DNA from 3 places in the Arthrobacter sp. Hb9-2 genome. Region 2 is predicted to be linked to each of the others. Evidence: predicted binding sites of a transcription regulator. Region 2 holds the regulator's gene; each other region holds the start of a gene.
The links. The regulator LexA, encoded in region 2, represses DNA repair genes until DNA is damaged. The targets are predictions, from matches to a motif close to TCGAACANNTGTTCGA.
Positions count from the first base shown of each region.

Region 1: a site for LexA is predicted at 2,964-2,979, ahead of AC5RV1_RS19975 (LexA family protein). Genes of this name have one in related genera too.
Region 3: a site for LexA is predicted at 1,830-1,845, ahead of AC5RV1_RS00270 (DUF6504 family protein). Genes of this name have one in related genera too.

Region 1 covers NZ_JBNHGJ010000051.1:13,528-18,429, forward strand. Annotated here, with positions in the region: gene AC5RV1_RS19960 (putative quinol monooxygenase) at 1-286, opposite strand, end outside; gene AC5RV1_RS19965 (hypothetical protein) at 884-1,195, opposite strand; gene AC5RV1_RS19970 (Y-family DNA polymerase) at 1,231-2,529, opposite strand; gene AC5RV1_RS19975 (LexA family protein) at 2,522-2,950, opposite strand; gene AC5RV1_RS19980 (TetR family transcriptional regulator) at 3,180-3,833, shown strand; gene AC5RV1_RS19985 (MBL fold metallo-hydrolase) at 4,187-4,902, shown strand, end outside.
Region 2 covers NZ_JBNHGJ010000037.1:1,551-6,452, reverse strand. Annotated here, with positions in the region: gene AC5RV1_RS17730 (ATP-dependent DNA helicase) at 1-1,162, shown strand, start outside; gene lexA (transcriptional repressor LexA) at 1,167-1,901, opposite strand; gene AC5RV1_RS17720 (LysM peptidoglycan-binding domain-containing protein) at 2,273-2,629, shown strand; gene AC5RV1_RS17715 (histidinol-phosphate transaminase) at 2,797-3,915, shown strand; gene hisB (imidazoleglycerol-phosphate dehydratase HisB) at 3,976-4,602, shown strand; gene hisH (imidazole glycerol phosphate synthase subunit HisH) at 4,599-4,902, shown strand, end outside.
Region 3 covers NZ_JBNHGJ010000001.1:48,669-53,570, forward strand. Annotated here, with positions in the region: gene AC5RV1_RS00250 (SOS response-associated peptidase) at 1-540, shown strand, start outside; gene AC5RV1_RS00255 (VOC family protein) at 579-1,001, opposite strand; gene AC5RV1_RS00260 (chorismate mutase) at 1,021-1,341, shown strand; gene AC5RV1_RS00265 (hypothetical protein) at 1,360-1,749, opposite strand; gene AC5RV1_RS00270 (DUF6504 family protein) at 1,882-2,220, shown strand; gene AC5RV1_RS00275 (DNA polymerase III subunit alpha) at 2,217-4,902, shown strand, end outside.

The sequences.
Region 1 (4,902 bases), on a different contig from region 2:
CATCCACTGACGTATAGGTAGAGATATGGCGGGAAACCAGTCGGGGAATGATCTGACGGACTCCTAGGTCCAGGAAATGCTGGCTCTCCCTGTGCCGATCGAAGTCTTGTGCATCGTGGTATGACTCCAGAATCACTTTCTGTGTCGAATCCTCAAGACCACGATAAAAGTCGTAGGAAACGTTGCCGGGTTCTCTGCGGGTAGCGGCTGCCATTTGAGCCAGGAGACCGAGAACGTCCTCGGTCATCTCCTGCTTGGCGCCATACTTGGCGACTACGTGGAACAAGAAACTCTCCCTTGAGCATGTGTGAAAGGAGCGAGTCCCCCGCTCCCGTCATCCAGAGTATTTGCGCCCCCAGGTTCCTTGTAGAGGCACTTTCCCAACATTCACTTCTCTTAAAGAGAACGCCGGACCGCTTGGGGGGATGGTCGGCACCGGGGCTTGGTGCTGCACAACCACATCAGGCACTTCGTCTAAAGGAGTGTGGCAGCAGCTAACGGATCGGCATCAGACCGACGTGCCACTGATTGACAGAGTGCAGTGAAGTTACCCGTCCCATTTGGGTCCAAACAGGAGAGTTCCGTGGGCTTCGTCACCGTGTGGCATTTTAGTGATGCCCGTGCGAGTGCGACTTGTACTGGAGGTTCAAGGCCTGCCGGCAGCCCCGCCCCAGAGTGGATTGTCGGTCCCATAGCCTCAGACTACGCACAGCCGGCCCGGCGGGTACCAGTGATTACAAAGGGCTGGGGCTGCTTGTTGATAGGATAGTGCACACACCCCCAGATGGCTTCGGCCGCTGGTTAAAGGCCCCGAGCAATCGGGGCCTTCGGAATTTAAGATTCGACCTCTGCTACGCAGCTGCCCTGCTCGGGAGTGTGGGCGTCAGCCTTCGGTGATGGATTCCAGCAACCACCTCTCGGAGAGGGGATCGCGGCGCAGTTCAAAGGTCAGCAAGGGCGAGTCCGACGTGTGGCGGACCTGGACCCGCCAGTGTTCGATGTCCACGACGTTCCCGACTCCTACGGGCACGTTCCGGCGGGTTTTCCACCATGAGTCCCTGGTAAACCAGTGGACAGGTTCTTCGGCAACGGCCCAGATGCGCCCGTCGTAGCGGACGGCCAGGGGAGTGCCTGCGGTGGTGAAGCGGACGTCCACCGGTGCGTTGAGGGTGGGGGATTCTGTGGTGACGGTCATGAAAGTTCGTTCCTTGGTGGTGCTGCGGGTGGTGGTTAGGCGGCTTTGACGAGGGGGAGTTCGTCCCAGTGGGTGGTGTATCTGGGGGAGAGCATGTCGCGTTTCATGGTCCAGTCCGGGCCGCCGCGGATCCCGCCGTGGCCCAGGCCGATAGAGCCCCGCCCGTACCGGCGCGTGACGTCTTCGAGCAGGGTTCCGATGTGGCGTTCTTCGTGCGGGTTCTCGAACAGTGACAGGGGTGCCTGGTTGCCGGTGGGGCGCAGGTCGGTGACCATGATCCCTGCCCGGGCGTAGCGGACGCCCTCGACAATGCGGGGCAGGAGCGCGTGGCCTGCTTTGGTCAGGATCACCGGGTCGGCCGTGGGCATTGGCAACGGCACGCAGACGGAGGGGTAGGAGGTGTCGTTGGGGTTGAAGTGCGAGGTGCCGGCGAACGCAGTTAGGACCTTTGCCTGCAGCCCGTGTTTGGCCAGCCGGGCCGAGGCCTGCTGCCCGTAGACGCTCATGACCTGCCGGATCCCCGCGGTGGTGGTGATGGGTTTGGCGAAGGAGCGGGAGAAGATCAGCTGGTCCCGCCCTATGCGTTCTTCTTCCATGGGGATGCAGGGGGTGCCCTGCAGTTCCAGGACGGTACGCATCATCACGACGGAGAACTTGTCGCGGATCGCGACCGGGTCGGCCCGGACCAGGTCGGCGATGGTGAAGATGCCCATCACGTTCAGCCGCCTGGTCAGCCGTCCGGCGATGCCCCACACTTCTTCTACGGACAGCCGGCTCAGCAGAGCCTCCCGCTCGGACGCGGGGACGGAGTCCCAGTGGCACACCCCGGCGAAGGCTTTGTTGTTCTTCGCCCACTTGTTGGCCAGCTTCGCCAGCGTCTTCGTCGGCGCGATCCCGACACAGACCGGCACGCCGACGTTCCGACGGACGGCGGCCTTCATGGACTGGCCCATCGCCAAAAGCTCCGCCGGGGTGCCTTTGACGCCGAGGAAGGCTTCGTCGATGCTGTAGACCTCCAGCCAGGCTGAGTACCGGCCCAGCAGCTCCATTACCCGGGCGCTGATGTCCCCGTAGAGTTCGTAGTTGCTGGAGAGTGCGACCAGACCCCATTCCTTCGCCCTGGGGGCGAGCTTGAACCAGGGATCGCCCATGGCGATGCCTAGGGCTTTGGCTTCGGGGGAGCGGGTGACCGCGCACCCGTCGTTGTTGGACAGCACGATCACGGGCTTGCCTTCCAGGGAGGGGTCGAACGCCCGCTCCGCGGAGGCGTAGAAGCAGTTCACGTCCACGTGCGCGATCTGGGGCATGTGCCGCATCAACGCCGGCTTAGACATGATGCAAGCACCTGGTCGCCACGCCCCAGATCGTCAGGTCGGACAGGGCAGGGACCTCTACGGGGTAGGCAGGGTTCTCCGCCTGCAGCACCATGCCGGTGGTGGTGATGCGCAGCCGCTTGATTGTCAGCTCCCCGTCCAGGACGGCGACGACCACACACCCGTCGTGCGGTTCCAGCGCCCGGTTCACGATCAGCTCGTCCCCGTCGCTGATCCCGGCGCCCTCCATCGACTCCCCGGACACCCGAACCACGTAGGTGCTGGTGATGTCCTTGATCAGGTGCTCGTTCAGGTCGATCCGGCTATCGAAGTAGTCTTGCGCCGGCGACGGGAATCCTGCCGCGACCGGCACCGGAGAGACCAAAACCGACAACAACGAAATGCCCGCATCTATCACACGGGGACCGACAATAACGCCCACAACACACCTTTATTCGAATATATGTTCGAGTTAATGAGTGTACTCCGCAGGGGCGACAGCCGAACCCGAAAAGAACGGGTTATGCCCAATGAGGACAGGGCGGTTTCTCGCCAACGTCGCAACAGGTTCGATTTGACGGTATCAACGGTTCCGTTGGTCATCGAAACTGCGGCTGGTATCGGAAGGGCCGGACAAGCCCGCTGCGCGGGCTGTGCCTATACTCAATCGCATGAGTGCGCAGCAGACTTCGACGAGCGCCAGCCGACGGAAGGGCCGAGAGGACCGTCGTCAGGAAATCATTGATGCGGCATGCACGCTGGCCATTTCCGACGGGCTGAGCGGGATTACAGCGCGACGCGTGGCGCGGCTCGTCGGGGTGCAGTTCGGTTTGGTGACCCATTACTTTCCCGCCGTCGAAGAGCTCATCACTGCGGCATTCGTTCAGCTTGTAAGTTGTGAGCGACGGCAGATCGCCGATCGCGTCCGCAGCATGGCATCGGCGACCGACCAACTGCGCACCGCCATCGCGGCGTACACGGCATCGACTCGCGACCCCATGGGCTTGTTGTGGCTTGACGCGTGGCGCCAGGCCGCAGGCCGTGCAATACTCCGCGATGCCGTGATCCAGCAGATGGAACTCGACTTGTCCCATATGGAGGCCATAATTCGGGCCGGTTCGGCGCGAGGTGAGTTTACGATCGGCGACACCGCGTCAGCCGTGGCGATGCGTATCCTCGCCCTCCTCGACGGCCAGGCTGCATCTTGTGCCATCCGTGGCGCACTTGCCGACTCCAGCCTGGATTATCCAGCCGTTGAGGAGCTTCTCATCGGGACAGCCGAACGTGAGCTGGGCCTGCCTTCCGGCACCTTGGCACCGCAATAGACTTTCGCGCTTTCATCATCAACTGCCCGCACTCCTGCCGGGGCGGTGTCCAGTCCCCGCGTTGAGCCCGCCTCTACGATTCACAAAAGCGAAGCTGCGCGGCGGCGTACCCCTGAAGTAGTGCCCAGGGGGCTAACGCGCAACCAGCCAGAGGCCAGTGTCACTCCTCCACTGCGGTGGTTCGCTCTCTCGGGACCTTGAGACTTGACACCATGAACGGATCCGCGGTTCGGCTCGATTCCCCTCATAAAGATTTTTCTTATCGCTATTGTCCTTAAGGACAATTAGTCGTAATCTCCTTGAACGGGCCTTATTGGTCTAGAGAGCAACAGCGAGAGGACGCGATGTCAACGATGACCAGCGCCACAACACTTCCCACCGCGCAAGAGTGGTACCGCACACGGGTGATAGACGACCACCTCAGCCGCGTTGATGAACCCCACGTACATGAGTTTCTGCAGGCCAATATCTGGCACCTCCAAGGATCCGAGAGGGACCTCGTGGTCGATGCCGGCCTCGGAGTCGCGTCTCTCCGACGGCACCTGCCCGCCCTTTTCGCAAACGATCCGATTCTCGTTGTGACGCACGCGCACCTCGATCACGCTGGCTCCGCGTATGAGTTCGAAGACCGCAGAATGCACATTTCCGAGCTCGGCCGTGGTGCGGTCAAGGCATCCCTCTATTCCGAGGAACTGATGAAAATGCTCGGTTTCGAATCAGCCGACGAGGACGGTGACGTGCCGCCGCTGCCGGAGCTGCTGGTCGATGCCCTTCCGGATGAGGATTACCGACCGCAGGACTACACGGTGCCGGACGTCGTCGTGACCACACCCCTTGAACACGGCGACACTATCGACCTCGGCGATCGTGTATTGCGCGTACTGCACCTCCCAGGCCACACCCCGGGAAGTATCTGCCTCTATGAGGACGCGACCGGCGTCCTCTTCAGCGGGGACGTGATCTACGACGATCTCCTCCTCGATGAGCTGATCGAGTCGGACATCGACTCCTACGTCACCAGCATGCGCGCTCTAAAAGAACTTTCACCGGCGATCGTCTACCCCGGTCA
Region 2 (4,902 bases):
CATCGCGGTGGATGCGCTCAACGCCGCTGCCGCGAACCTTGAAGTTGCCCTGGCGGGAGTTCCCAACGGGTTGCTCCCCAACGGACTGAACGATGAGCAGTTGGACTGCGTGGACCAGCTGCGCGAGGCCTGCCGTGCTGCCTTGTCCGACTCCAAGGGGGACAGCAGTACAACGGCCGACGGCGGGCGGCAGCTCGCGCGCTCCCGGCTGATGCTCATCCTGGAACTCTGCGAACGGCTCCTTGCCGCGCGGGAGAACCGGGAAGTGGTGTGGTTTTCCCGCGCCAGCTCCTTCGACCCCCAGCAGGGATATTCCCAACCGGACGAGACTGCACCCGCGCTGATCAATATTGCCCCGCTATCGGTCGCCGGACGACTGCGGGAGGGGTTGTTTGCGGGGCACACAGTTGTCCTGACCTCCGCAACCCTGGCCATCGGATCCGCGTTCGAGCCCGCAGCTGGCGGCCTGGGGCTGGTGGGCGAGGGTGCCCCGAGCTGGACCGGCGTTGACGTTGGCTCGCCCTTTGACTACCCGAAGCAGGGAATCCTGTACGTGGCCGGGCACCTGCCCAAGCCTGGCCGGGGGGCGTCCCCTGAAGCACTGGAAGAACTGGAGGCCCTGATCCGGGCTTCCAATGGTGGTGCGCTCTGCCTGTTTTCGTCCCGGCGGGCGGCAGAAGAAGCGGCCGACGCGCTCCGGCCAAAGCTGGACATGACCATCCTTTGCCAGGGTGACTCCACCATGACGGCACTGGTGAAACAGTTTGCCGACGAACCCGATACCTGCCTGTTCGGCACCATGTCCCTTTGGCAGGGCGTTGACGTTCCGGGCGGGTCATGCCGCCTCGTGGTCATCGACCGGATTCCCTTTCCCCGGCCCGACGATCCGCTGATGACGGCGCGGTCCCGGGCGGTGGCGCAGGCCGGAGGCAACGGCTTTATGTCCGTTTCTGCCACCCACGCCGCTATCCGGCTCGCTCAAGGAGCGGGACGGCTCATCCGGTCAACGGGGGACAAGGGTGTGGTGGCGGTGCTGGACTCCAGGCTGGCCACCGAACGGTACGCAGGCTTCCTCCGGGGTGCCCTGCCGCCGTTCTGGTCCACAACGGACAGGAAGACAGCCATTGCGGCGCTGGAACGGCTGGCGGGGGAGAACGCCTGAAAGGCTAGAGGGAGCGCAGCACCGAAACAACCTTGCCCATGATGGTGGCATGGTCGCCCAGGATGGGTTCGTACTGCGTGTTCTGCGGCAGCAGCCAGGTGTGGCCGTCGCGCTGGCGGAAGGTTTTCACCGTGGCCTCGTCGTCCAGCAGTGCGGCGACGATGTCTCCGTTGGCTGCGTCCGCCTGGCGGCGGACCACCACCCAGTCACCGTCGCAGATGGCGGCGTCCACCATGGAATCGCCGGCAACCTTGAGCATAAAGAGTTCCCCCTGGCCCACCAGCTGGCGGGGGAGCGCCAGGACGTCCTCCACCACCTGGTCCGCCAGGATTGGACCACCGGCAGCGATCCGGCCTACGAGGGGAACCATGGCAGTGTCCATGGCGGTGGGAAGCGCGGTGACGCTGCCGGTGCCGGCAGGCAGGAGCGCAGCCGGCTCGGCTGTCTGCTTGGGCGAACCCCCGTCCAAGGTGAGGGGCATCAGCACCTCCATGGCGCGCGGCCGCTTCGGGTCACGCCGGAGGTAGCCCAGCTTCTCCAGCTGCGAAAGCTGGTGCGTGACACTGGAGAGGCTCGCGAGGCCTACCGTGTCCCCGATTTCGCGCATTGACGGCGGATAACCGTTGTCATTCACTGAGCGCTGGATGGTCTCGAGGATTTTCTTCTGCCGCGGCGTCAGGCCTTTGGCGGTCTTCTTCGGTTGGGAGGTTGCCCTGCCCCCGGCGGCTGCTGCTGCCATATTCGCCAATGCCTTTCGGTTGCCCCGGGCTCTTCTTGGCCCGGACCTGAAGTTCACGCCGTCATTGTCAGACCCTGCTGATCAACTGTCGAGGTGGTAGTTCCTGTCTTCAAAGCTAGGCCAGCCACATTGCTTTTTCAAACATTTGTTCTAGCGAGTCTCGACATTATTCGTCGATAGGTGCTAAAACAGGAGGAGCAAAGTTCGAATATGTGTTCTATTCGGAGCGTAGCCATTCGAAGACCCGGACCATCGGGTCTCGGGTAGCGCGGGTCCGGAGCGGAACGTCGGGCAGCACAGTAAAGGTCCAGGAGGGCTAATTCATGTCAGCTACATCTGCTTCGCAGGATTCAATTTCGGTGCATTACCTCATGTCCGGGCGGGACAAGCCGCAGGCTGCTCGTCCTGCACCGCTTCCGCCCCTGCGTCTGACGCGGCGCGGAAAGATCGTCCTGATCGGCATCCCCCTGGTGCTGCTGGCCGCCTTGCTGCTCTCCCTGGCGGGCTTCTTCAACGCACCCGCCAAGGCCTCGGACTCGCCGGCGGACCTGGCTGTGACACCAACCGTCACCGTCACCGTGCAGCCGGGTGAGTCCCTGTGGGCCATTGCAGGAAGCGTTGCACCGGAGCGGGACGCGCGGGACGTTGTGGCAGACATCGTGCAGCTCAACAATCTGACTGCGGGCGCGGTCCTCCCGGGGCAGCAGCTGTTCGTCCCCACCCGGTAGCCGCACGAAGCCCGGAGACGCCGCCCTGGGACTGGAAGCGCGCCCGGAAAGCGGGCAGGAGTAGCAGCGGGAAAGCCCCTGCAAAGGCTTCGCGGCAGCGGCACGCTGAGCGCGAACAGGAGCCCGTCACATTTTCCGGGGCCCGGCGCTGGCACTAAACTGTTCAGGTGAATGACCAGCTAGAGCGCCTCAACCGGCTACCCCTCCGCAGCAACCTCCGTGGGCTTACCCCCTACGGCGCGCCCCAGCTGGATGTCCCCATCCTCCTCAACGTCAACGAGAACACCCACGGTGTGCCGCAGGACGTTCGTGCGGCCATCAGCACAGCAGTAACAGAGGCTGCCGCCGGACTCAACCGCTACCCGGACAGGGAGTTCAGTGAGTTGCGGAAGGCCCTGGCGGAATATCTGGGCCACGGGCTGGATGAGTCGAATGTTTGGGCGGCCAACGGCTCCAACGAAGTCCTCCAGCAGATTCTCCAGGCATTCGGCGGCCCCGGCCGCACGGCGCTGGGCTTCCCGCCCACGTACTCCATGTACCCGCTGCTGGCCAGCGGCACGGACACCGAATACATCGTGGGCGAACGGGCTGACGGCTACGGTCTCAGCGCAGAGTCCGCGGCGCTCCAAGTGAAGGAGCTGCAACCCAACCTTGTGTTTCTCTGCTCGCCGAACAACCCCACCGGAACCGGCCTGGGGCTCGACGTGGTGGAGGCAGTGTATGAGGCCGGCGAAGCAAGCCAGGCAATCGTCATCGTTGATGAGGCCTACCACGAGTTCGCACACGACGGTACGCCCAGCGCCCTGACCCTCCTGCCGGGAAGGGAGCGGCTGATCGTCTCACGGACCATGAGCAAGGCCTTTGCGCTGGCCGGAGCTCGGTTGGGTTACATGGCGGCCGCTCCGGAGGTCACGGATGCACTGCGTCTGGTGCGCCTGCCGTACCACCTCTCCGCCGTAACCCAGGCGACTGCCCTCGCAGCACTCCAGCACCGTGAGGCGCTGCTGGCCGACGTTGAAGACATCAAGAAGCAGCGCGACCGGATCGTGGCTGAACTGATCCGGATGGGCCTCAAGCCCGCTGCTTCCGATTCCAACTTTGTGTTCTTTGGCGGCCTGGAGAACCCCCACGAGGTATGGCAGGAGCTGCTCGACGCCGGTGTCCTGATCCGTGACGTCGGGATTCCAGGCCATCTTCGGGTGACCGCAGGCACTGAGACGGAAACCACAGCGTTCCTCACCTCCCTGGAAAGCATCCTTGCCGGCCAGCGCACGCTTCATGCCTAGACTTGAAGTACCGGCGCTGGACGCCCTGAACCACTCCTTCTTCCCAAAGGACACCTGACCATGAGTTCCACCGGATCCAATGCGGCCGTGGCCCGGACCGCGCGCATGGAGCGTGCCACGAGTGAATCCTCCGTGCTCGTGGAGATCAACCTTGACGGTACCGGCATTTCGGACATCGACACCTCGGTGCCCTTTTACGACCACATGCTGACAGCGCTCTGCAAGCACTCGCTGATCGACCTGACAGTAAAAGCCACCGGAGATATCCACATCGATGTCCACCACACCGTGGAAGACGTCGCCATCACCTTCGGCGAGGTGCTCCGCACCGCCCTGGGAAACAAGGCCGGGATCCGCCGCTTCGGTGAGGCCACCGTTCCACTGGACGAGGCACTGGCCCACGCCGTCGTTGACGTGTCCGGCCGTCCCTACCTCGTCCACGGCGGTGAGCCCGCAGGCCAGGAATACCACCTGATCGGTGGACACTTCACCGGCTCGCTCACCCGCCACGTCTTTGAAGCGATCACCCTGCACGCAGGGATCTGCCTCCACATGAACGTCATCGCCGGGCGCGACCCGCACCACATCGTTGAGGCCCAGTTCAAAGCCTTCGCCCGTGCCCTTCGCGCCGCTGTGGAATCCGATCCGCGTGTTGAAGGCATCCCCTCCACCAAGGGTGCACTGTGAGCGGCCAGGTGCTGCGGGACGGCGCCATCATCGATCCCTCAGCGGCACAGAAGCTGCCCTCGCCCGAGGGCAAACCCACGGTAACCGTGCTCGACTATGGCTCCGGGAACGTCCGCTCGGCAGTCCGCGCCCTCGAACGCGCCGGGGCAGAGGTGATCCTCAGCTCCAAGCCTGAGGACGTTCTGAACGCCGATGGCCTGGTGGTCCCCGGCGTCGGCGCCTTTGAAACCGTTATGCGCGAGCTCAAGGCCGTGGACGGCATCCGCCTCATCGGCCGGCGCGTCGCCGGCGGCCGCCCTG
Region 3 (4,902 bases), on a different contig from region 2:
CCGGGTATCGGCTCGCGGATGATCAACGCCCGGAGTGAATCGGTGCTGGAGAAGCCCGCGTTCCGGAAGGCCATCCAGTCACGCCGGTGCGCTGTGCCCGCAGACGGTTACTACGAATGGAAGCAGGGGCCGGGGAAAGGGAAGCAGCCCTACTACGTACATCCGGGCGAGGGCCGTGGCCTGGTTTTTGCCGGGCTCTATGAGTGGTGGAAGGATCCGGCCTGGCCGGCGGGGGAGCCCGGCGGCTGGATGCTGTCCACGTCAATCCTGACGACTGACACCCCACCACCCGGCAGCGAATCAACTGTCTTCGGCAAGCTGACCGCACTGCATGACCGCGTGCCGCTGCCGATGGACAAGTCCACGATGCAGGCCTGGCTCGACCCGGAGGCCGACGACGCCGCGGGGCTGGTTGACCTGGTGCGGTCGCGGGTCAAGGACGTGGCTTCGGACTGGCACGTGGATTCAGTGGGAAAGGACGTGGGCAACGTCCGCAACAACGGCCCTGAACTGATCCGCCCGGTGGAAGCACTTTTCTAGGCGTTACCCATAGCAGCCCGGACGGCTTTGCCGGCGGGCTAAACGGTGACCGACCCGGCGTCATCCACCGTCCACGTGGGGTTGTACGCCACTTCCCAGCGGAAGCCGTCCGGGTCTGCGAAGTAGCCGCTATAGCCGCCCCACGGCTGGGTGATGGGCTCGGCGATGATGTCCGCTCCCGCTGCGGCAGCTTCTGCCATGACCCGGTCAACGTCTCCTGTGCTGGGGAGGTTGTGGCTGAGCGTGATGCAGGGGACGGGGCCCGGCGCGCCGACACCGGCGTCAGCTTGCATCTGGCGGACGTCCCACAGGGACAGCACCAGGCCATGGTTCACCTGGATGAACACCACGTCCCCCGGAAACTCGCGCTTGACGGGCCAGCCAAGGCCGTCCACATAGAAGGAGCGGGACGCCGGGACGCTGCGGACGCCCAGTGAAATGAAGTCGACTCTGGGTTGCATGGTTCGATACTGTCAGAGGATGGCAACAATTCAAGGGAACGATAGAGACGCCCTGGCCGACAAGGAACAGCTCGCTGCCGTCCGGGTTGCCGTTGACGAGGTGGATGACCAGATTGTCACCCTCATTGCACGCCGGGAGCGGCTGATCCGGATCGCCGGAACGCTCAAGGGCGACGACGCCGAGGTCCGTGCGCCTGGCCGCGTGGAGCGGGTCATCGAGCACGTCCGCTCCGCCGCTGAGAAGAAGGCCATCGATCCGGACATCGTGGAGTCCACCTACCGGGCCATGATCTCAGGGTTCATCGAACTCGAACTCCGGGTCCACAAAGAGAACAGCTGAGCGGTTTCTGCCCAGCTGTTAAAGGTTTTCCTCCACCGGAACTCCGGACTGGAATTCCCGGCCGTCCGCTTCGCTGAAGCCGGTCATCACGTGCCCTTTGCCGAGTCCGTTGATTGCTGCGAGCGGGAAGTGGCCGGTGATGGTGTTTCCGGAATGGGTCACGCCTGAAAGATCGTAGTTCTCTTCCGTGCTCTGTTCGTGGTTAAACGAGAAAAAGGCGATTGCCTCCCCGTTCATGAATTCAATGCCCAGCCGCCGCTGCGAGGAGTAGTCCGGGGTGGCAGCCACAAGCCCCACCACGTAGGCACCGGAACCGGGGATGTTGCCGTCGATGTCGAAGGTGGCCACGAGTGTGGAGTCCTGGGCTTTGATGCTGACCTGCTTGAGGAGTGCGTCATGGGTGCTCATGGACCAATCCTGCTCCCTGCCGATCGGTCCGTCCACCCCCGCCTAGGATTTGTCCTGCCGCTGGCTTAGACTGGAAGCATTCGAACACATATTCGAATTCTTCTTGTTTCTTTGGCCTGTCGGGAGGTGCCCATGGCGATGTTCAGCGAATCCGTGGTTGTTGCCTGCAACCCTGACGGCCAGCCCGTGAGCCTTCAATGGGCAGGACGGTCCTATTCCGTCTGCGCTGAACCGGTGCGCTGGTACGAACGCCGCCAGTGGTGGGCGGAAGAAAGCCGTGCCCCGCTGGGGAGCGGGCCCGGGCTTGTTGACCACGAAATCTGGCGGGTCCAGGTGCTCCCGTCCGCTGCAGGTTCCGGCACGGCCAAGGAGCAGGACGAGGCGCTCACCCTTGACCTCACCCGCCATATCCGCAGCGGCCGCTGGCGGCTCCTGCGCATCCACGACGCCTTGCGCCCACGAACAGCATGAGTTTCACCCATCTCCACGTCTCCACCGCATTCAGTGCCCACTATGGCGTTTCCTGGCCTGATGAACTGGCGCAGGCTGCTGCTGCCGACGGCGCAACCGCGCTCGCCTGCACTGACCGCGATGGCCTGTACGGAACCATCAAGCACCTCAAGGCGTGCATGACAGCAGGTATTGATCCCATCGTCGGGGTGGACCTGGCGGTGTATGACGACGATGGCGATCACCGCACCCAGCTGGCCGGCCGCGTGGTGGTGCTCGCCCGCGGCAACAACAACGGGGCTGGGTACCGTGCTTTGTGCCGGCTGGTGTCAGATGCCCATGCCCGCACCTCGGGAAAATCCGGCGGAACCATTCCAGTGGCAGTGACCAGGGCAGAGCTTGCCTCCCGCACTCTGGACCCCCAGACCCTCAAACCAGTGCTGATGGTGCTCCTTGGGCCGGACTCCGACGTCGGGCGTGCGATGGGCGGCCGCCGGTACCTGCGCCCGCGGACCCTTTTTAAACAATGGCTCGAGGCCATGCCCCGCGGAACAGTGGTGGCCGAGATCGTTTCCCAGCTCAGCGCACCGGGGGCGCCCCTGAGCACCTCGCATGCCGTCCGGATGCTCAAGCTCGCGGCGGAGCACAACGTTCCGGCAATCCTCAGCAACGCCGTCAGGTACTGCGCGGAGGACGGCGCCGCCACCGCTGACGTGCTGGATTCAGCACGGACCCTGAAATCGCTGCCGGAACTGGCCCAGGAACCACTGCTGCAGCCCAACGGCCAGGGCTGGTTGAAGTCCGCCGCCCACATGCTGCAACTGGGCAAGGAAATCATCGCGGCAGCGGGTTACGGTGCCCAGGACCTTAAACAGCTCATGGCGCAGACCGAGGCGCTCGCCGATCTCTGCAGGATAAACCCCGAAACCGACATGGGCTGGAAGCAGCCAGTGGTGCCGGAGGCTTCTGTCATCGGGATCAGCCAGGACCCGCACGTTGAACTGGTGCAGCGCTGCGAGGCGGGAATCGGGCGGCGGTTCCCGGGAATCCACGGCAGCCGGGAAAAGGAAATGCGGAAACGCCTTGACCATGAACTGGGGATCATCCGGAACCTGGGCTTCTCCTCCTACTTCCTCACCGTCGCCGAAGTTTCACGCATGATCCAGGACATGGGGGTAAGGGCAGCGGCCCGCGGGTCGGGAGCTTCCAGCCTGGTGAACTACCTGATCGATGTCAGCCAGGTAAACCCTCTGCAGCATGACCTGATCTTCGAGCGCTTCCTGTCCCGGGATCGCGCCACCCTGCCGGATATCGATATCGATGTCGAAAGCGCCGAACGGCACAACGTCTACCGGCGCATCTTCGAGCGCTTCGGCGCGGAGCGGGTCACGCTGATGAGCATGCAGAACGGTTACCGGGCAAGAGGTGCAGTGCGGGATGCCGGCATGGCATTGGGAATGGATGATGGCGACATTGGGGACATCGCCAAACAGCTATGGCGGTTTTCCGCCCGGAAGTTCCGCGAGGCGCTGCAGGAAAAGCCGGAACTGAGGGAGTTTGCCGGCCGGGTGGAGCAGCGGGAGACCCACGGGAACCAGCAGCTGGACCTGCTGGTGGACCTGACGGAACGCCTTGACCGGCTGCCGCGGCATATTTCAATGCATCCCTGTGGTGTGATCCTTGGGGACGCAACCCTGCTGGACAGGACACCCGTCCAGCCCAGCGGCCTGGGGCTGCCCATGAGCCAGTTCGACAAACACGATATGGACCCCATGGGCATGCTCAAGCTGGATGTCCTGGGCGTCAGGATGCAAAGCGCCATGGCATTCGCAGTCCGGGAAATCATCCGGATCCATCCCTCAAAACAGGAAGTGGTGGCTGCCGGGGCCCATCCTGCCGGGCAGGACGGAACCGGCCCGGATTACATTGCAGAAAACGGGCAGATAGACCTCAACGCCATACCGCTGGATGATGAACCCACCTTTGAACTCATCAGGAGCACGCACACCCTCGGTTGCTTCCAGATCGAGTCTCCCGGGCAGCGCGAGCTGATCGGCAAAATGGCGCCGCGGGAGTTCAACGACCTCATCATCGACATTTCGCTTTTCCGCCCCGGGCCCATGAAGTCGGACATGGTCCGGCCCTTCCTGGAACACCGGCACGGTTTCGCCCCCGAGGTGTACCCCCACCCGGACCTGAAACCTGTGCTGGCGGAAACCCATGGGGTGACCGTTTTCCATGAGCAGATCCTAAAAACGTTCAACGTGATGACCGGCTGCGGCCTGGCCCGGGCAGACGAATTCCGGCGTGCACTGGGCAATGAAGTGCTGGAGTTGGGTGTTGAGGAGTTCTTCCGCAGGGAAGCCCGGAAGAAAGGCTATTCGCCGGAGGTAGTGGACAACGTCTGGGGGACCCTGAAGGCTTTTGGCAGCTTCGGCTTCTGCAAGGCCCACGGTGCGGCTTTCGCCGTGCCCACCTACCAGTCGGCCTGGTTGAAGGCGCACCATCCCGAAGCCTTCCTGGCCGGACTCTGGGAACACGATCCCGGCATGTACCCCAAAAGATTGCTGGTGGCCGAAGCCAGGAGGCTGGGCATTCCCATCCTTCCCCTGGATATCAACCGCAGCAAGGGCGAATACAGGGTGGAGCGGGTCCGGCAGGGGCCCGATGCGGGAAAACTGGGAATCAGGCTGAGCCTGAACG